DNA from 2 places in the Planococcus lenghuensis genome. Region 2 is predicted to be linked to the other one. Evidence: riboswitches for the same ligand, from Rfam matches in the RefSeq annotation. Region 2 holds a riboswitch; the other holds the start of a gene.
The links. A riboswitch is a leader RNA that binds a small molecule or an ion and turns the genes downstream of it on or off. The one in region 2 is predicted to bind preQ1.
Positions count from the first base shown of each region.

Region 1: linked by a shared signal. The riboswitch ahead of queF (preQ(1) synthase) and the one ahead of queC (7-cyano-7-deazaguanine synthase QueC) in region 2 are both predicted to bind preQ1.

Region 1 covers NZ_CP019640.1:204,425-215,212, reverse strand. Annotated here, with positions in the region: gene B0X71_RS01210 (M14 family zinc carboxypeptidase) at 1-488, shown strand, start outside; gene B0X71_RS01205 (hypothetical protein) at 532-819, opposite strand; gene B0X71_RS01200 (penicillin-binding transpeptidase domain-containing protein) at 967-3,030, shown strand; gene B0X71_RS01195 (metallophosphoesterase family protein) at 3,042-3,539, shown strand; gene B0X71_RS01190 (hypothetical protein) at 3,599-3,817, opposite strand; gene B0X71_RS01185 (hypothetical protein) at 3,833-4,180, opposite strand; gene B0X71_RS01180 (DUF3238 domain-containing protein) at 4,323-5,525, shown strand; gene B0X71_RS01175 (thiol-disulfide oxidoreductase DCC family protein) at 5,653-6,051, opposite strand; gene B0X71_RS01170 (nuclear transport factor 2 family protein) at 6,121-6,465, opposite strand; gene B0X71_RS01165 (TraR/DksA C4-type zinc finger protein) at 6,502-7,044, opposite strand; PreQ1 riboswitch class I at 7,167-7,213, shown strand; gene queF (preQ(1) synthase) at 7,308-7,805, shown strand; gene B0X71_RS01155 (queuosine precursor transporter) at 7,820-8,458, shown strand; gene B0X71_RS01150 (MOSC domain-containing protein) at 8,506-9,177, opposite strand; gene B0X71_RS01145 (CYP152 family fatty-acid peroxygenase CypC) at 9,225-10,478, opposite strand; gene B0X71_RS01140 (GNAT family N-acetyltransferase) at 10,589-10,788, opposite strand, start outside.
Region 2 covers NZ_CP019640.1:1,970,681-1,981,468, reverse strand. Annotated here, with positions in the region: gene B0X71_RS10205 (pirin family protein) at 1-565, shown strand, start outside; gene B0X71_RS10200 (hypothetical protein) at 1,136-1,540, shown strand; gene B0X71_RS10195 (hypothetical protein) at 1,565-1,915, shown strand; gene B0X71_RS10190 (SGNH/GDSL hydrolase family protein) at 2,095-2,823, shown strand; partial or broken gene B0X71_RS10185 (antibiotic biosynthesis monooxygenase family protein) at 2,912-3,228, opposite strand; gene B0X71_RS10180 (hypothetical protein) at 3,279-3,656, opposite strand; gene B0X71_RS10175 (glycine-rich domain-containing protein) at 3,916-4,932, shown strand; gene B0X71_RS20965 (hypothetical protein) at 5,086-5,238, shown strand; PreQ1 riboswitch class I at 5,415-5,458, shown strand; gene queC (7-cyano-7-deazaguanine synthase QueC) at 5,466-6,131, shown strand; gene queD (6-carboxytetrahydropterin synthase QueD) at 6,128-6,553, shown strand; gene queE (7-carboxy-7-deazaguanine synthase QueE) at 6,550-7,257, shown strand; gene B0X71_RS10155 (Gfo/Idh/MocA family protein) at 7,401-8,507, opposite strand; gene B0X71_RS10150 (ThuA domain-containing protein) at 8,504-9,238, opposite strand; gene B0X71_RS10145 (Gfo/Idh/MocA family protein) at 9,275-10,435, opposite strand; gene pepF (oligoendopeptidase F) at 10,738-10,788, opposite strand, start outside.

The sequences.
Region 1 (10,788 bases), 1.8 Mb from region 2:
TAAGTACTGCAAACAAGGAATTCGGATTCCAGAATACAGGCCAGTTTGATGCCTTCAAACAGAACGTCACTGATTTTGTCGCGAATGGCGGCAAGTTCCTCGCAGCGGGCGCCGGCGGTTCTCAAGCAGCGAAGGCGCTTGGCCTGACGGATGTCACAGTGAATACTGGCGGTTGGAACAGCAACGGCATCGTGACGGTCGATTATGAAGCCTCCGGCACAACTGCAAGCTTCGGCCAAGACGATATCGGATTCGTCTACCGCCCGACTTGGTATGATGGCGCAGAAGAGACGGAAGTGCTTGCGTCATTCGACGATGGTGACTTCTTCGTCGCTGGTCATTGGAAAGGCAATGAAACAGCTGCCGGACAGCCCGTCATCGTGCGCGAAAGCGATAAAGATGTAACATTAATCGGCCTGGAGCCGGCATTCCGCGATCACACAGATTACCTGTTCCGTCTCATTTCGAATACACTTTATACAAAGTAATATAAAAAAGGAGAAGCTCGCGGGCTTCTCCTTTTCCGTTCACTTATTTCTTTTTATCTTTCATATCCTCATCATCGTCTGCGAGTTCGTCCAGCCCGTCGATTTCTTTGTTCGTCCGGGGGTATTCCATCGACTGCCACTCATCGTAATACGTAGCATCCAGCTCGGTCAGGCCTTCTTTGCCTTCCACTTTATCAGCATCCGGCGCTTCTTTTTGATCTGCTTTCACGCTATTATGCATGTCGTGATCTTCGTACACCCAGATTTCCTTTCCATCTTTTATCACCTTTTTTTTGTTCTTGGAAACGTCCTGATTTGACTTTTCGTTCATGATAACTCCTCCTGTCTGTAGATAAAACTTCTGGCTAATCGTTTCGATAGTTTTCTTTTCCCTTTTTTCCTCAAAAATAACCATTTCATTTTTACGACTGCCAGTGAACGGGTACAATATAAAGAAAAGAACGGGGGAATTGTATATATGAAAAAAAGTGTAGCAGGCATTGCGCCGCTCCTCTTCCTTCTTGCGGGTTGCCAGGAGCAGACTGAAGAACCTGTACCGGAAGAGCAGCCGGCACCGGAAGAACCCGTGGCAGATGCCGGACAGACACCGGAAGAAAGACTGGCAGAATATATTACTTATTGGAATGAAGCGGACTTTACGCATTTATATGAGGAATTTTTATCTGCAGATGCGAAAGAGGCATTCGGGGAAGAAACGTTCATTGAATATCAGCAGCAGTTAGTCGAGGATCTAGGTATTCATGATATAAATATCACTTACACGGAACCGCCTGAAGGTACGGAATGGGATGAGAATGAACTGGCGGATTTCCCGGTACAAATCAGCATGGAAACGCTTGCCGGTCCGATAGAATTTGAAGAAACCCTCACACTTCTTTATGAAGAGCAGAACGGGGAAGAAAACTGGTTCACGGATTGGGGCCCTTCTCTTGTTCTGCCGAACCTTGAAACAGGCGATAACGTGGAAATCGATATACTTGAAGCAGCAGCCCGGGGTGAGATCATCGACCGGAACGGACAGCCGCTCGCAACCAATTCAACAGGCTATGAAGTCGGCATCGTTCCCGAGAAATTTACGGATCCTTCCCGGAAATCAGAACTCGCTGAATTGCTTGACGTGACGGTCAGCTACATTGATAAACAGCTGAACCAAAGCTGGGTTCAGCCGAACTTTTTTGTGCCGCTCACCACCCTGCCTGCAGCCCAGGCTCAGCAGGCTCAAGATGCTGATGCCATTCCAGGAGTCGGGCTCGATGAAACGGCCGTGCGTTATTATCCTTACGGTGAAGCCCTTTCCCATGTGACAGGCTACGTCGGACGCATCACAGCCGAGCAGCTGGCAGAAATGGCGGATGAAGGTTATATCGAAAGCGATATTGTCGGGCGTAAAGGACTGGAGCTTCAGCTAGAAGAACAGCTGAGCGGTGAAGCCGGAGCCCGGATCACCATTGAAAAAACGTTTGGCGCAGAAACAGAAACTATTGTTGTCGCTGAACAGCCCGCTGCTGATGGTGAAACAGTTAAGCTGACCATTGATGCAGAATTGCAGAAAACCATTTACGACACCATGAACGGTGAAGCAGGCGCAAGCACAGCGATCGATCCTGCCACCGGGGAAACGCTGGCCCTTGTCAGCTCACCCGGCTTTGATCCGAATGAATTTGTGCTCGGCATGAAATCATCCCGCTTTCAGGAATTGCAGGATAACCCGAAGAATCCGCTGTTTAACCGGTTTACCGCCCGGTACGCTCCCGGCTCCACTATAAAACCGATTACAGCAGCCATTGGTCTGGAAGCCGGTACACTCGACCCTGCTGCAGGGGTGGAGATCAACAGCAAGACATGGCAACGCGATCGCTCCTGGGGCAATTACGAAGTCGCCCGTGTGCATCCGGAAGTGCCGAATCCGATCGATTTGAATAAAGCACTCGTTTATTCTGATAACATCTATTTTGCTCAGCAAGGACTTGCATTGGGAGAAGAGAAGTTGACAGAAGGCTTAACGAGTTTCGGTTTCGGGGAAGAGATTCCATTTCCGATGAATCTGGCGGCTTCTCAGATTACCAATGACGGAACCATCGATTCAGAGATTCAGCTGGCAGACACCTCCTATGGGCAAGGTGAAATGCTCGCGAATATTGTCCACTTGACGTCGCTTTATGAAGCGTTCATCAATGACGGAACGATTTATGAACCGATGTTATTCGCGGAAGAAGAACCGGAAGTGTGGAAAGAGAACTTGGTGAGTGCAGAGAATGCAGAACGGATCCGCACGAGTCTCCGCAATGTGGTGGAAGAAGGCCCTTTGGATGCCGTTAAAGCGGCGGCTGTGCCTGTGGCAGGTAAAACCGGCACAGTCCAATTGCAGACGGAAGGCCAGCAAAACGGTTTTTTCATCGGTTATAACGCAGACCAGCCTTCCCCGATCATCGGCATGATGATCGAGGAAGTGGAAGATAATGATGGCAGCGTCTATCCGGCCGGACTGGTGACGGATGTACTCGAACAGACGGCAAATTAGGAGGCGATCACATGAAAGTAGTTATTCTATCGGATACGCATATTCCGATGCGGGCAAAAAAACTGCCCCATGCGCTGACTGTCATGCTCCAGGATGCTGACTTCATCGTTCATGCCGGTGACTGGCAACAGCTGGATGTCTATCACGAACTGGCGGCCTATGCTGAAACAGACGGCGTCGCCGGCAATGTGGATCCATGGGAAATAGCTGATAAATTCGGCCGAAAAAAAGTACTCACATTCGCTCAAGTGAGAGTCGGCGTCATTCACGGCGATGGCACTCAGAAGACGACAGAACAGCGGGCACTGGATGCGTTCGCAGATGATGAAGTGGATATCATCGTGTTCGGTCATTCCCACATTCCGCTTATGCGAAAAGAGAAGGATGTGCTTCTCTTCAATCCTGGCTCACCGACTGATAAACGGCGGCAGCCTCATTATTCATTCGGCGTACTCGAGATTGGTGATACATGGGAATTGAAGCATGTCTACTTCGATGAAAAAGATTAAACTCTAGTCAACAGGAGCTGTTCAAAAAGCTCCTCTTTGAATCAAAGGCAGGGAGAGAATCACCATTCGGTGTTCTCTCCCTGCTTTTTCGAACGTGGATTTCCCTTGAAAATATCCGGAGAAAACCGGTCCGGGCAATACGCCCGGATTTGATGTGCGCCTTGGCATGTTTCCGTAAAGCTTCCGGCGGACTGAACAGAAGGCGAGCTGTAAAACCAAAGAAGGGCTGTCCGATAAGTCATATCCATGACCTGTCGGGACAGCCCTTTTTTCAGCATGTGTTCACTGCTCCCTTATCCGCAATGCGTCTCCAAATGTGCAACCAGGGCAGCAGCATCCCCGCGTGAAATGTAGGAAATCTCCAGATTGCCGGCATCGGTCTGACACGTGATTTGTGCAGCTCCGCTTAACACAGCAGTTACACGACGGATGTCGGTAAACGGAATGATTGCTGTCTTTCCTTCCCCTGATGCGTCATGACCCAAAAAGACCAGTTCAGAACCCGTCGCGGTAAGGATGCCCTTAATCCCGCTTGCAGGTTCGGCGTAGTTCGTGTTAAAAATGCCGTACACCCAATGTTGGACTTCCAGTTCCGGTTTCTCTTTTTTTAATTGATCCAGTAATTGAGACGGATGAGCCATCTTCAACACCTCCAGTTGTCTCTTTAATTATACAGAAAGGATTCGTCGCTTCCCGTGAAATTTATATTAAGTTCATTACAAATATTACGGAATTTTCTTGTAAGGAAAGGGTATTAGAATAAAAAAGGCGGAGGTACTCACAGTGAAAAAGTTGAAGGTTGAATCATTGGAGCAGTCAGACAGCGTCATTGAATTTTCATGGACGGATACCGGGAGCGTATGCCGGATAACCCGGGAGGAGCGCGTACTCTATGAAGGCAGAGAAACAGTTTTTAGAGACGACCAGCTGCGCAAAGGTGAACTCTATATTTATACGATTGAGCGGCTTAACGAGGCTGGAGAACCGGTTGAACGGCTGAAAATGCAGACTGGCACAGAAGAAAGAGGATCAGAGACAGAAAACCAGCTCCGGCAAATTGTACTTACAGCAATCATAGCAGATGGAGAAGTGACACTTGCTTGGGGTGATATCCAAGGAATTAATGCATATGAAATTTTCCGGAATAATGAGCTACTGGACGCTGTACAGGAAAGTCAGTTCACCGATACATCGGTGGATATGCATAGCGAATATGTATATACGATCCATGCAAAACGACCGCTTGAACGGTCAGCAGAAGAGTTGTTCAGCTCGGAAAAATCGCTGGTTGCATCGGTGTTTGGTATGTTAAATCCTAATTCCACCGAGCAGGAAGCATCAGAAGAATCATTTTGGCTGACCAAGCGGCTCGGTAAGCTTGATACGCTCCTGAATATGCCTGAAAAACCAAAAGGGGAAATTCAATATCCGATCTGGAATTTCCGGTATAAGACTTTTCTATCGGAAGAAATACTGGCTAATCCGAATCTGACTTCCCCCAATCGTTTTTTCAAAGGAGATGGCCGCGGATTTGATCCGCACAGTAAACGTTACCGGACATTGGTTGAGTTTACAATCCGATTGGACAAAGAAGCAACGGTCGACAACTTCAAAAAAGACGTCGGCACATCCATTGCCTATAATTGGCGGAAGAAATTCCGGAAAGCAGGCGTCGGTTCAGCCGAAAAAGTCGGTGTCGAGCAAGTGGATGAAGACGATCAGAAAGCGGTGGTGGCGATTACACACAGTGTCGGCAATCCGCTCACCGCTTCCCCTGCCATCGATTACGATATATCGGCAACCTTTTACCGCAATGGACATTTTGACATTGTGGGTGTACATGATCAGGCACCGAATCACGAAGTCTACTTAAATCGCAGCGGGCAAGAAGAATGGATGCCGCTGCACCGGGCTGAAAGCAAAGGGCTCGCATACATGGCCGGTACAATTGCCAATCAATACTGGCGGTATTCGAATTTTGAATAAGAGTAATCAGCGGGAGCCTGCCGGTTGGGCAGCTCCCGCTTCATAAAGTAAAAATCAATAAAGCTGTATCTGCGCCAGGATTTCAATGCAACATAAAAAACCGCCTGCAAGAGGCGGTTTTTCTCGATTACTTATCCAGGAATCGCTTTCGCACATGCGGCGGTGGCAGCATACAAGCCTGCAATTGACCAAAAATCTTGTACCGGTTTCTGGCAAATGTATCGTATGCGGCATCGCGCAGCGGACGCGGAAACGACTTCAAGTAGTAAGCAAGCTTCCACAGTCCCGTCAGGTGATTCGCAATCCGCAGCGCCCCATCTGTTTTCACATAGGCTTGGTCATCCTGTATCAGTACGAGGCTATCCACGTCATCCGGTATATTATATTTCTCTGACAGCTCTTCCCCGATTTCGCTCTGCAGTGAGGCGAAGTTAAAATAACCGACCGGGTCATGATTTATGATGAATTGAACACTGGAATCACAGAAATTGCAATCCCCATCGAATAATACAACTGCATTTTTCAATCTTACCCCTCCTTTTCCCAAAGGATCCTATCCTTATAAATAACCGTTTTCACGTCCGGCAAAACCTTTTCACTCCGCAGGGGTTCCCTGGTGGAAATACAGTTTCCACCCGTTTCCCCGTCTGCGCCATATGGAACTTCGCAGGGAGTGACGGCTGCTGGTTTTATTGAACAGGCGATAGGTGGTCAATGCGCCATCCGGTCCTAACGCATGCACTTGAAATTCGGAGATTTCCATGTCATCCGGTTCCAAGGCATGATCGCCTTCGTAATCCGCCCGTTTCCAAACCTTTCCTGAACTGCCGAATTCAAAGAATGCTTCATCCAACACTTCGTTCAGTTTTTGAGAAGAGATCCGGATATCCGGATGAATATGACTGCATTCCAATTCATACAGCTCTTGTTCCAATTCCATATTATCCACCCTTGTCAATTGCTTGTTGTTCCTGCATTACTGATCGCGATTTGTGTCATTATCATCATAGAAGTTCTCTTGATCTTCATTCGGCTGATCCTGCGGTGTATCCGACGAACCGAAATCTTCCACTTCTTCAAAACTGTTATTGAAGTCACGAAGCCGATCATCTTCTTTTTCAACTGGCTGATCTGTCATCGGCTCCATAATATCTTCCTCGCCTGGCCGTGTATTCATATCCGGCTGCTGATCCGCATGATCGATGCAAGTTAACGCGGTCGGGAGGATATCCAAGCGGTCATATTGAATTTCTCGTCCACACACAGCACATTTTCCGTATGTCCCATCCTCAATCGCCTGAAGTGCTGCACGTGTATCGTCAATTTCCTCTTGTTTAAATTCAGTAATCGCCAGGCCGCGTTCCTTATCGAATAATTGAGTAGCATTATCCCCTGGGTGATTATCATACTGAGAAAGCTCATTCGTATTGAATTCTTCTCTATGTTGAATCCGTTCTTCAAGATCTTTCAAGTTGTTTTCCAAACGCTCCTTGAATTCTTTCAGCTGTGCATCTGTCATGGTTACTCCTCCTTAACTTACTCCTTCCTCTTAATATTTCCGTTACAGGGGAATTCAAACATTCTATTGACATGCCGCGTTTCTGTCTATACTATAAAGAACGGAAATTAAATAATCCGGCAGCGGGAGAGGTTCATAGCGCACACCCTCTATAAAAAACTATGGATTAGTGAAACTCAGCCGAATCCAGATGCGATTCGGCTTTTCTTATTCCATTTTTTTATGGCCTCTCCTGAATGCTGACACTCAGGGAGGCTTTTTTAATGGCTGGAAGACAAGATCAATCACTCGGGCATTTATCATTGCTCGGCAATCAACATACAAAATACACATTTGAATACGATCCATCGATTTTGGAGGCGGTCGACAATCTGCATGTGAATCGCGACTTCTTTGTGAAGTTCAATTGCCCGGAATTCACATCACTTTGTCCGATGACGGGACAGCCGGATTTCGCGACGATGTACATTTCATTTATCCCTGACAAAAAACTTGTAGAAAGCAAGTCGCTGAAATTGTACTTGTTCAGCTTCCGAAATCACGGGGATTTTCACGAAGACTGCGTCAACATCATCATGAATGACCTGATTGAACTGTTAGACCCCCGCTACATCGAAGTATGGGGGAAATTTACGCCACGTGGCGGCCTGTCCATTGATCCATACACGAATTACGGCAAACCTGGAACAAAATACGAAGAAATGGCGTCGCACCGGATGATGAATCATGACATGTATCCGGAAAAAGTCGATAACCGCTGAGGAGGAAATTACTTATGCTGCTCTACTTGAATGGCGCGTTCGTCGGTTTTCTGGTGCTGGCCAACATACTGGCGGTCAAACTGTTTGCGTTAAATGAATGGCTCGTTTTGCCTGCTGCCGTTATCGTCTATGTCTTTACGTTTCCGATTACGGATACCATTGCCGAAGTATACGGCAAGGAAGCAGCCCGGCAGACGGTCGTTGCCGGATTTGTTACACAAATTTGTGCACTTATTTTCATTTACACAGCTATCCAGCTGCCGTCTGCTGCATTTTTCAGCAGTCAAGAGTCATTTGAAACCGTATTTTCTGCCGGCTTCCGGGTAACACTCGCCAGTCTTGTGTCGTATTTCGTCAGTCAGAACTTGGATATCACCATTTTCCACAAGCTGAAAGCCCGGCATGGCGATTCAAAGTTATGGGTCCGGAATAATGCATCAACCATGGTAAGCCAGCTGGTCGATACCACGCTGTTCATCACGATCGCTTTCTACGGCACGATGCCGCTGAGTGCCTTGTTGCTCATGATCGTGACGCAATATGTGTTTAAGTGGTTCGCTGCCGCTGTTGATACACCGATCGTTTACCTGCTCGTTCGGCTTTGCCGGCGCGGACAGCACGATAAGCAAGTCGCCGCTGTGCAGTCAACCTAAACCAAAACCGGAAGCGGCCGCTTCCGGTTTTCTTGTGTTTTTTGCCTTCAATCCGCCAGCCGGGCTTTTGCAATGCGTTTTTCAAACCGCCTGCGCCAGTCTTCCGCGAGTGCAGGGACGGCAACCACATTTTCCATCCCTTCGATGAATTCAGGATTGTTAAAGTAAATGGAATTTGCATAAAAGACTGAAATCCGCTGTGGGTCTTCCTCCACTTTCTTGATGGCCGAATCTTGTCTGACCACGCCTTCCTCCAGCACCCGGCAAAGAAATCCGGTATGGCTGGTCTCCATGAACCGCTTCATGAGCGTCGGGATTCCGGTGCGTTTATTAATGGTATCGCAGGGAATCCGGCCCATCGTAATTTGAATGACAGCTTCCCCGACTTGGAAAACGTCTCCGATATGCACGTTTTCTTCTTCCATGTTCTCCGCGAGCAAATTTTCTCCGAAACTCGCTTCGCTGAGCTGTGTCCGGTATTCACGGTTCCACTGCCGGTAATGCTCAAGTCCATATATGCAGACAGCTCTGTCAAGTCCACCGTGGTTCTTCATATTCGCCACCCCATCACCTTCGAAGCCTTCCCGCCGCAGTGTCGCTTCTTCCGTCGGCAGCTTGAATATACCGGAGTGCAACTCCCGCCCTTCAGCATTCCGGAGCCGTTTCGGCTTCCCGACATACAGCCCCTTCAGTTCCGGACGGTTAAAAAAATCTATCATGCCAATCCCCACACTTTTCTGTTTTTACTCCAAGTATACCAAAGCCGTCAGCGATTGAGCCGGATATCCGACATGATAAATTCGCTGGCCGGCATCGTTGGAATGCGGTTTACATCGATATGAAGATCCTGTGGTGGCACCTCATAGTCAATTTCACCTGCGAGAAATTGCATGCTCTTCTGCATAACTTCAATAGTGACCCATTCCCCCGCACAGCGATGGCCAAGATAATGATCGCCGCCGCCCTGCGGAATGAAATCGAATGGCGTCCCGGTCCATTCGCGGAACCGCTCCGGAATAAAGAGATCCGGATCCTGCCAAATGCGCGGATCACGGTTGAGTCCGTGGATATCAAGGAATACCAGCTCTCCTTTTGAAAACCGGATATCATGCCATAGGAAGCTCCGCCGGACGCGCGCGCCCAGAAATGGGGCGAACGGATAAAAACGGCGCACTTCCTGCGTAAACATATGTGCGTATGTCGCTTCCCCTGTCGCAAGCCGTTCCCGTGTTTCCGGATTGGCATGCATGGCCATTGCACCAAATGTGACATACCAGGTAATCGCCGTAATCGGCCGGATGATATTGACCATTTCTACGGCTGCCACGCGCTTATCCAGCAGGCTGCCATCAAGCTGCTGATGACGTGCAATGACATGGAGCGGACTGTCTGACGGCGCCTGCAATGCACCGCTCCGTTCCTGTTCAATCACTTCTTCCATCCATTCGTTTGTTGCATGACGCGCCATATTGCCTTTCCAGTGGCGCGGTCCTACACCGCCGATCGAATCGACCAGCGCGATTAATTGTTTTGCCCGTTTTTCAGTGTCTTTTTCTTTCAGCGGCACGCCAGCCCAGCGGCATGCAGTACGCAGCATCACTTTCTGCGCTTCTTTAAATAGCACGACCTCATCCTGCTTTTCCCACTCGCGTGCTGCCCGGCGCCATTGTTCGGATGCAATATCCGAAATCAGCTTCAGTCTTGGCATTGTCATGAAGGACATGAACATTGCTTTCCGGTTTCTGTGTTCTTCATCATCAAGTACCTGCACGCCGCCCCTGCCGAATATCGTGTCTCTAATGCGCAGCGGTATAGCTGTCTTCCGCTCAAAATAGCGTTCATTATAAAAAAGTTCCGTCGCTTCCGGCCCGGTAATGACAATCGATTTCTGACCCAGGATCCGTGTCTGGAAAATATCGGTCCCCAGCTTTTCCATATGATCAGGAATGTAGCGATAGCCTTCCTGCAGAATTTCCGTTGTGCTGCCTCTCATCTTGTATTTTGGGATCATTTGCGTCATCCGGCTCAGCTCCTTCGATTTTTGTTATTTTTCTGATTTTCCCTAAAAATGCCACAAGCAAACGTAGGACAAGATATTATCAGGTTTGCAGCAACGTAAAAACAGGAACTCTAGTATGAGTTCCTGTCTGCAACGACCGCATAGATGCATGTATCTGTAATTCGTTCTCCATCCGCTGATAATTCATCGTTCCGCAATATGCCCTCCAGCTGAAAACCGGCTTTCTCCGCTACTTTCCGGCTTGCAGTGTTCTCCACTTCGCACTGGATTTCCACACGTTTACAGCAAAACCCGTCAAGCGCCAATTGCG
Region 2 (10,788 bases):
GCGTCATGCGGAAGAAGGCGTGGAACACGATGTTGCCCACACACTGCAGTTATGGCTGAATTTGCCTAAGAATCAGCGGAAGTCGAAAACTTCCTATCAGAACGTGTATTCCGAAGAAGCGCCGGTTGTGCCCTTTGACGGCGGATCGGTTAAAGTGTTTTCAGGTGAAGTTGCAGGTGTCAAAGGCCCGCTGGAATCTGTTGTACCCATTACGATGAGTGAGATTTTGCTGGATAAAGGGGCATCCTATCAGTTGAATCTACCTGAAACCCACAATGCTTTTCTTTACGTGCTGGGTGGCGATATCGAGTTCGGGAAAGATCAGGTTAACCTGAAAAAACACGGTGTTGGATTGCTCAGCTACAATGAAAATGGAAATCCCGAAAAAAGCAGTGAATTGCACATCAAAGCCAACAGCAGACGGGCGAAAATCCTGGTCTATTCCGGAACACCGATCAAAGAAGAAATTGTGCCATACGGACCGTTCGTTATGAATACAATGGAGGAAATCCAGGAAGACTTCCTTGATTTCCAAAATGGTAAATTCGGGCCTCCGGCAATTTAACGGTGGAGAAGCAGTTTGTCCGAAAATTAATCCGTCTCTATTTTACAGTTGCAAAGACTGAACTGGGGTGATCCATAATTCATTAAAAATTGAACGCCAGCCTCTCTGAACACAGAGAGGCTGGCGTTTTTTTACTAAGTGAATTCGCATTTCAACAGCAAGGCATGCAGCAAGAACTCGATGAAAAGGAGTCTTTCAGGAAAACGGTCAAACGGCAAAGTTTATGGAAGGGAGGGATTCACCTTAGCGCAATAAGGGAAATTCCTGATAGTGAATGCAGTTCAATTTTTGTACAATGATCAGGAAAGATTTATCGAGTTATATATCATTATCTAAATTTATAAAAAACACAAATAAAAGTATATAAATTAAGTATAAAGGAGTATATAATCAGGGGTGTAAAGAAAAATAATCGTATAAATAAATTAATAGCAAACAGAAATAGGAAAAAGTATCGCCTTTAAGTTAATTATCGCTTTTAAATTTAAAGATAAAAAATTCAGATTATTACTTGGTGCTGAATTATCCACGGGCAGATAAAGGGAAATTAATGTAGGGAGAGTGGATCGCATGAAATTAGAGGAAACAGCGGTTCGGCAAGTGAGCTTGCTGCTAAATACAGGGCCGGAAGCAGAGGCGGGAAAGCGAGTGTTCACAATCAATCGGACGACTGCCGAAGAGCCGGCGGCAAATCCGATAAATCATCCATTCCTGCTGGGAGTTTCATTCGAACAGTATCAAGAGGATGGTACAGCGGTAAACGAAGCGGAAATTTTTCTCCGCACCGAAGATTATCAGCGCTTTATAACAGGGCTGATCGAGCATGAGTATTTGCTGCCCGCGAATTACCGGCAGTGGAAAGAAGAAAAGTTCGGCGGTATCTGTTTACATATGGAAGCGACAGAAGCCCCGGGACTTTTCGCAGCGCGGCTTGCAGCAGTATTGCGGAAAATCAGCAGTGAATTTGACAGGTAATTTATTGAGGAGGGGGTTTGATACATGTCACAGGCGAATCCATTGGTTACAGGAAAACGCAGCTATTATTTTACTCGCGCAAAAGATACGCATATAGAAGAAGGCCAGGTCTTTATCACGCTGTTTGCCCGGTTGACATGTGTGGAAGCTGAGAGCACAACAAGCAGGTGGGTTGAAATTGAAGAAGTCAAATGGATTCATGCCCACGCATCCTTAAAAGCCATGCCAAATGGGATTCATACCTTCAAGGTCACCTGTGGCACCTTTCAGGAATTGACGGAACTCGCTAATTTCTGCTGCAATGAAATGTATTACCTGAATCCTGCCTATGAAGCGGCGAAGTTCCGCCCGGTCCGCAGCAAGCGCTGGTCCTGATCGGCTTAAAACAAGATAAAGAAACAAGACAGGCCCGGCCGATTTTCAATGCGGGCTTGTCTTTTCTGTTTATATGGTTTCTCCTTGTTTGGTTGGAAACACATGACGAATGTCAATAGTATGCCTTTCTTTCTTATGCTATAGTGCTATACATATTAAGGAGAAAGAGGAGGGATACCATGAAAATCGTTTGTTTTGGAGATAGCCTGACACGCGGCGTTACATTTAGAAATGAGCGCTTTAAAATCCTGAAAAGCAATTATCCGGCCATGTTGCAGGAGCTATTGAACAATAATGAATCACTCTTATCCGGCAGTGAAGCGCACGTGCTGAATAAAGGAGCGTTCAATGACAACTCGAATTCACTGCTGGCGCGGCTTGAAAAGGATGTGGTGGCAGAACAACCGGCTATTGTCATTATCGGGATAGGCGGGAATGACTGCAATTTCCTGTGGGAAGAAGTTGCCGATCACCCGGATGATACCCATCAGGCAATCGTGCCGTTGGATCGCTACCGCAAAAACATCAGTTCCATTGTGACCCATGTGAAACAGCATGGTATCACTCCGATAATTCTGACCTTGCCGCCGCTTGATCCGGTGCGGTATTACGAAAATATCATTCAGCGATTCAGCTCGCGGGTCAGCAACTGGATCTGCAAAGCCGGCGGGATAGAACATTGGCACGGGCAGTACAACCGCAGCGTAACGGAAGTGGCAGCGGAGTCAGGTGTATTAAAAATCGATGTCCGGTCGGCTTTACGCCAGGCGGGGGACCTGGTCAGTCTCGTCAGTGCAGATGGCATCCATTTAACGGCCGAAGGATATAAAGTACTGGGAACTGAAATCTATCATAATATTTCCTCAATCCTTGCGAACGATGATTCCCAATCGATTCCTCTTTTTTGATAGTTAAAGAAAGCGTAATAGAAGAAAAGCAAGGCGTGCTGCATCCGGCAGCGCACCTTGCTTTTCGTTTTGATGACCAAGGGGGTTTTTAAGCATTTGTTTTGATCGCGCGTACGTTATATTTCGAGACTTCGTATTAAGAACGTAATCCGGCTTGGACTGATTAAGTTTAGCTTTATGCCCGGCAATATGGGCGTCGCTTTTCTCCCATTGCTTCAAATCGTCTTCTGACTCCCAGGTAACCAGCACGACGACTTTCTCTTCGCCGCGTCTGACTTTTTTCTCTAAGATCTTTAAGTCCACGAATCCTTCCTGCTGCTCAATGATTCCTTTCTGACTGAACCGGCTAATGACTTGTTCGGCATTTCCTTCTGATACGGTAATTTTTCTCATTTGAATAAACATACGATATCCCCAATCCAGTTAATGTAGTGACTGGCGGTCAATTTCTGGAGCTATGCCTCCGTTTTATCATCGACAGGCGTCGCTTCTGCCGGCAACACAGGCCCGTTCTGCTTCCCTTCATCGGGATGGAGTTCGAACAGCCGGGTGAACTCGGCGATGACCGTTTCCAAGGCTTTCAGCTCTCCGACTAAAATGGGATTGATGGACTGCAGCTCCGGTGTCTCCAATTGCTGCTTCAGAGTCTCCCGTCTCGTATTCATTCGCTCCAGAAACTCGATGGCCCGACCGCGCCGGAACGTTTTTGCTCCTTTATGATGTCCGGAGCGGCCATGCCCGCCGTCTCGTACCGAGTGGGTACTTTCGGGTCTGTCATCACTTTCTGAAAAGTTTTCTCCTCTTCTGTAACGCTTTGAATCATTATTTCTCATGGATTCACTCCTTTGTATACATTTGTATACCTATTTAATTGTATACAAATGTATACGTTAAATCAAGTCTTACAAAGACAGGGAGTAAGCTCTATTTTTCAACTTATCGCAAATCCATGTTCTATTTTCCTGTGTTTTTCTAAAAAAAGCAGGGGTTGCCGGAGAAAGTGTTGAAGTATATGGATAGGAGTAACAACGAGCAGAGATAGGTGGTGCGATTCGACGATCGAGAACCATACACCAGAAGGGATGATGACTGATGACAGAAACCTTATTCACTGTAATCGTCATTGTTATGTTACTCGGCCTGCTGATTGCCGCATACGGTCTCACGAAAAGAACCCAGAAGCGGCGGCATGCGCGGTTCCGGGAGCAACGGTCACAGCTTAAACACGATGAATACACTTTTTTGAAACAGCAGACATCCCTCGGTTTGGATTTCATCGGAACGACAAAACCGGTTGCGCAGGATCTGGCCCGGCAGTTGGAGAAAGCATTCCCGCTCTCATACCAAGTGAATATCTTCAATCGAATGGTGGACGAGACGGAGTTCAACACCCAAACATTGATGGAGCTCATTTTTGAACAGAAACGGTTCCTGCTGATGACTGCGGTCTTCAAACAGGTTCCGATGTTTTCGACCCGCGTCGATGAAGTATGGCATACGATGCTCCTGTTCACGCAGTCGTATCAATCCTTCACAGAAACCTTTGCCGGCCAATTCATTCATCATCAGCCCAATGTCGACGGCAAGGACGGGGAGGATGACCGGTTCCTGTTTGACATGATGTATTTGGAGCTGTTTGAAGAAATGCCTTTTTCAGAACGGGCGTGGGGCTTTTCCTTTTATCAGCATAAACCGAGCCAGCGTTTCATTGATGAATGGGAAACAGAAAGCGCAGCGGCATTGGCGGACCGGTACTTTTTCGACCGGCCGGATACACAGGAAATCGCCCGGTATTTGATCCGTGAAGTGAAAGCGGCACTTGACGCCCGGAAGAATTACCGGAATATCCAAGAGTTCCGAAGCATTAAGGCCAATTTGCAAAACCGTTCCAGCCGGGCATTCAGTAACGACACGCTCAATGCCATTACACTCGGTTATGTTTTTTGGGCTGCGTGGGAAGACCCGTCTGCTTATGATCAATCCCTTGGTTTCAAACGCGTTGATTCATCTGGTGAAACAGGCGGTTTTTTTGAGTTCGACGGTGGAAGTGACAGCGATGGCGGCTCATCGTGCGGTTCATCCTGTGGAGGCGGCTGCGGTTCTGCTTAGAGGAAAAGACAGGATGCCGCCTTCAAAGATGACAGGAGCTCCGTTTTCTAATCTAATAAAAAGTATTTAATGGGAATGCTTAAATCCGCCTAATAAGAATAAGAACCCAATTCAGGGGTAATGTATTAAAGAAGGGCAGAAGGAGGAGGTAACATGGAAGCACTCGGATTTTTATTAGTGGTCCTTGTAATTGTGCTCGTGTCATTGGTTCTCCTGTTCGTCGGTTTTGTTTATATGATGAAGCGAAGAAAGAGGGAGGCAGACCTGCATACGCATCATGACAATCAGCGGCAAAGCAGCAGGTAGGCAATCGATAAAAGAACTGCTTTTTTGTAAGTTGTTGAAATTATAGTCTGATACAATCCGAAAAGGGATTGCATCAGGCTTTGTTTTGGTTATTAAATTCCTGGGGTCTATAGAATATGCCGCTCTTCTTGTTCCGGTTCATTTCCTCAATGTGGTATTATGAAACCTGTTCGGAAAAATTAGAGGTTCGCGAAATCCCTCTCAAAAAAACTAAGGAGCGGTAACAGATGAAAAATGAAAAAGCAGTCGTTGTATTCAGCGGCGGTCAAGACAGCACAACCTGTCTGTTCTGGGCGTTATCAAAATTCGGAGAAGTGGCGACCGTGACATTCGATTATGGGCAGCGGCATGCGGCGGAAATTGAACATGCACAGGCCATTGCAGAGGAATTGCAGGTACCATTCAAAATACTCGACATGAAACTGATCAACCAATTATCGGCGAACGCACTCACCCGGAATGACATTCCGGTTGAGCAGCAAGATGGCGAATTGCCATCCACGTTTGTGCCGGGAAGAAACCATTTATTTCTATCTTTTGCCGCAGTATACGCACAAGCGATCGGTGCCCGTCATTTGATCACCGGCGTGAGCGAAGCGGACTTCAGCGGTTATCCGGATTGCCGGGATACATTCATTAAATCGCTGAATGTGACGTTGAATTTAGCGATGGACGCCCAATTCGTCTTGCATACTCCGCTCGTGTGGCGGGATAAAGCAGAGGTATGGGCACTGTCGGATGAACTGGGTGCACTCGATTTCGTCCGGGAAAAAACATTGACTTGCTATAATGGCATACCAAGCAGCGGCTGCGGTGACTGTCCTGCCTGCAGATTGCGGAATGCAGGGCTCGAGGCATACTTGAAAGCGAAGTCTGAAGGAGCGGCCGTATGATGCAGCAATTTTATCCGGCCGTTCCGCATACTTACCGTTTTGAATTGAATAAGGATTTTAATTTTTCTGCCGCTCATTTCATTCCATCGAAAGAAGCGGGGAAGTGTCAAGTGATGCATGGCCATACATACTTTGTCAATGTGACGGTCGGCGGGAATGAATTGGATCCTTCTGGTTTCTTGATCGATTTTAAGTTATTGAAAGAAGCGGTTCATAAAAGATATGACCACTCGGTGCTGAATGATCATCCGGAATTCAAGAACGATTTCCCGACAACGGAGCGGTTGGCTGAACAGATTTGGACTTCCATTCAATCCCTTCTGACAACACGGAATAATAAACCGGTCTGCCTTCAAGTCATTGTCCGGGAAACGCCGACAAGCTATGTTGTGTACCGGCCCAATCGGGAGGACTTCCAATGAAAATTCCGGTCATGGAGATATTTGGTCCAACGATTCAAGGAGAAGGTATGGTGATGGGGCAAAAAACGATGTTTGTCCGGACGGCCGGTTGTGATTACTCCTGTTCCTGGTGCGATTCCAAATTTACCTGGGATGGGACAGGGAAAAGTACAGCAATGCAGCCCGAGGAAATCATTCAAGAACTGAAACGATCCGGGCAGCAATTTTTTTCGCATGTCACGATTTCCGGCGGCAATCCCGTTCTTCACAAAGGGATCGGGGAGTTAATCCGGCTGTGCCATGTACAGGGATGGAAAGTCGCTGTGGAAACACAGGGCTCATTTTGGCAGGATTGGCTGCTGGCTGTCGATGACATTACGCTGTCGCCGAAGCCGCCCAGCTCCGGGATGAAAACCGATTTCAATAAACTGGATGCGATTATGGGGAAATTGGATGAAGCGAATGCCAGCTTGAAAATCGTGATTTTTGATGAAACGGATTTCACTTTTGCTGAACAGCTTCACATGCGTTACCCATCAGTTCCGTTCTTCCTGCAGGTCGGCAATAGCGATACGGCCACAACAGATGATGCCCATCTCGTCTCCGTCCTGCTGCGGCAGTACGAATGGCTGATTGATCTGACTGCCTGCTCGTCAGTTATGAATGATGCCAAAGTGCTGCCTCAGCTCCATGCGCTGGTGTGGGGAAATAAACGCGGCGTTTAGGGACAACCGAGAAACCGCCTTTATCTCAGCGTTTCGTACAGGTACAGGCAGCTTTAGAAAATTCAATATAACGAACTAACCCCCGGATGGGCCCTCTAAAAGGCTCTATCCGGGGGTTAGTCGTCTAAAATGAAATCGGGAACTCAATTGAAAACCTGGTCGGTGACGGAAAATGAAGCCGGCTTTACACACGTGCTTTCCATTTCGTAAAAAGTACCTTTGTGCGATGATTCCAGAAAGCCATGCATTGCTTCAAGCACATGGTAAGCAAGCTGTCCATTTGCACGGTGAGCGTTCGGTCTACTGAGAATCGTCCGGCCCATATCAGCGACGCCGATACCGCGGCCATTGTCTTGGAATGCAGACAATAACGGGATGTCAGTGAATTCTTCTTCATCTTTTTTTCGAAGTTTCACAGGGCCGCCGAATGTGTTCGGATCAGGCACCAGCAATGTCCCTTCGCTGCCGTAGATCTCGATCGGCGGGAGGGAGGATCCGCCGAAGGCATCGAAACTGGTGGTGAGAGTAGCGATCGCTCCTGCAGCAAAATCGATCGTGCCAGCAATATGTGTCTCTGTTGAGACGTTGATTTTCGTACCGGCGTTCGGTTCGCTCGTAATTGTCCGTTCCGGATAGCTGATGCGGGCTGAGCCGGCAAGACGCCGGATTGGACCAAGCAACGCGATCAAAGCAGTTAAATAATACGGGCCCATATCAAACAGCGGACCGCCTCCTTTTTCATAGTAGAAGGAAGGGTTCGGATGCCAATGCTCATGTCCCCGGATGATCATGGAGGCGGACGCGCCGACCGGTATACCGATTTCCCCGTTCTCAATCAGTTGGAGAGCCGTCTGGATACCTGTGCCGAGGAAAGTATCAGGCGCACTGCCGACCAGCAATCCCTTATTATCCGCAGCTTCAAGAACCTGCTTCGCTTCTTGAAGAGAAATGGCCAACGGTTTTTCCACATACACATGCTTCCCGGCTTCCAGAATTTGCAGGCTGACTTCCGCGTGCACTTGCGGCAGTGTGAGATTCACTACGAGATCTATTTCAGGATCTTCCAGCAGTTCCTGTACGCTGCAAGCTTTTGGAATATTAAACGCTGCCGCCTGGGAACGAGCCCGCTCCAAATCGAGATCGGCACAGGCAACAAGGGATAAATGGCTGTATGCCGGAATATTTTCCATATAGATGGAACTGATATAGCCACAGCCGATGATGCCGATCTTTAATTGTTTCTTGTTCATTGGCTGTCACCCATTCCGGTATAAACCCCTGCTTTTGCTCCGCTCTTATCAGCCATGCCGGCATACAATGCTTTGCCTTCAGCTGCCCACCGGAATCCTCTCCGCATGATAAAAGATACTTCCGGCATAGCGACAATGTCTGCGACATGGCCAAGGGAATTATAAAACACCCGGCCGGCTCCCCAGCGTTTCGTCCATACAACGGGCATATCCACCGCCCGGTTGAATGCATGCGGGCCTTCCGCGACAGGGAACCGGGTAGTGGCCAGCACTTCAACGGCCGGATCCACGTGCAGATAATATTGTTCGCTGACGACTTTGAAATCAGCCATTCCTTCCAGAATGGGGCTGGATGAATGTTTGACATTCACCATATATTCGATACCGTCATTCCCGGGATGCGCAACCCAATTGCCACCGGTCATGAATTGCCAGTCGACGTTTTTCCGAAAAGAATCACACATGCCGCCATGGCTGCCCGCTAAGCCGACACCACTGATGACCGCTTCTGAAACGTTGCGTACGTAGCCCGGGTCGATCTCATCCATCGTCCAATTCGGAACGATCAAATCGAGTGATTTCAATTTTTCTGCATCTGCGTAGGATTCGAGTGTGTCTGAAACTTCGACCTCGAAATTCTCTTCTTCAAGTATTTGTTTATAGATTCCGGCAACTTGTTCAGGTTCATGACCTTCCCAGCCGCCTTGGACGATTAATGCTGTTTTTTTCATGATGCAACAACTCCTATCAAGTGTTTGTGCCAGTGACTATAGACTTGAGATCTGGACCCACCGGCGCTCTTCAATCGATAACTCAACGGCTTCCAGGACTTGCTGGCATTTGACGCCATCCTTGAAGTTTGGAACAGGCTGACGGTCTTCGCGGATGGCATCCGCCAATTCCACGAATGCATGCGTAAATGTATGTTCATAGCCGATTGGGTGACCAGCTGGCCACCATGCATCCGAATAGGCATGGGCCGGATCGGTCGCCATCACTCTGCGGAAGCCCTGGACGTCGGCCTGGTCATCGGTCAAGTAGACTTGCAGTTCATTCATCCGTTCAAAATCGAAAATCACGCTGCCTTTACTGCCGTTAATTTCAAAGGAATTCGTGCTCCGGTGACCAGCGGCGAATCGGGTCGCTTCAAAACTGCCGATTGCGCCGTTTTCAAACCGGGCCAGGAAGAGAGCGGCATCATCGACCGTGACCGGCCCTGTTGCGGCATTCTTTTTGCTCGTTCCTGACAAGCCGCCGGTATCATCAGGGAGCGGCCGTTCAGTGATAAATGTTTCGCTCATGCCGATTACTTCTTTCAAATCACCGACGAGAAAATGGGCAAGATCAATGAGGTGGGCGTTTAAATCGCCATGGGCACCCGAGCCGGCAATTTCTTTTTGAAGCCGCCAGGCGAGCGGGAAGTGGGGATCAGTGAGCCAGTCCTGCAGGAACCAGGCCCGGAAATGACGGATATCACCCAGCCGGCCGTCTTCGATCAGCTTTTTTGCCAGCATTATGGCCGGTGTGAACCGGTAATTGAAGCCAATCATGTGCTTGATACCCGCTTGTTCCGCCGCTGCCAGCATATCCCGGGAGTCCTGCAGGGTAAGGGCGAGCGGCTTTTCACAATACAAATGCTTGCCGGCATTTGCACTAGCAACCGCAATTTCCTTATGTACATTGCTCGGCGCATTGATATCGATAACATCAATGTCATCTCTGCTTAATAATGTTTTCCAATCCGTCGTATATTCTTTCCAGCCAAAGTCTTTGGCCGCTACGGAAACTCCTTCTTCGTTGCGTCCGCAGATCACTTTCATCGTCGGTTTTACCCGATCCGGAAAAAACATTGGCAAGGCGCGGTAGGCATTGCTGTGCGCTTTACCCATGAATTTATAGCCGACCATGCCTATATTCAATTCATCCATTCTTTCATCTCCTTCATGTCATTCAATATGAATACGTTTACATCTTCCCGGATCTGAAAAATTCTGTCAACTGGTTGAGTCCTTAAGCCGACAGGAAGTAGGTGGAGCCCGCGAGAACAAACAGCTTTTGCGGTCAAGACCGCCGCAGCATTGCATCAGAAAACGGGGGCTTAGAAACCGGTAACATTGTCCATGCCCCATGTAAAGGTAGTTCCCTTCTTTGTTTAGATAAAACGCCATGAGCACGGGACTCATGGCGCAGTGGAAACGCGTACATTTGCATGTCTGTTCCTGAAACAGGTTCAGTCATAACTTTCCGCGAGTTCATCAATCAGCGAGCCGACATGCGCTAC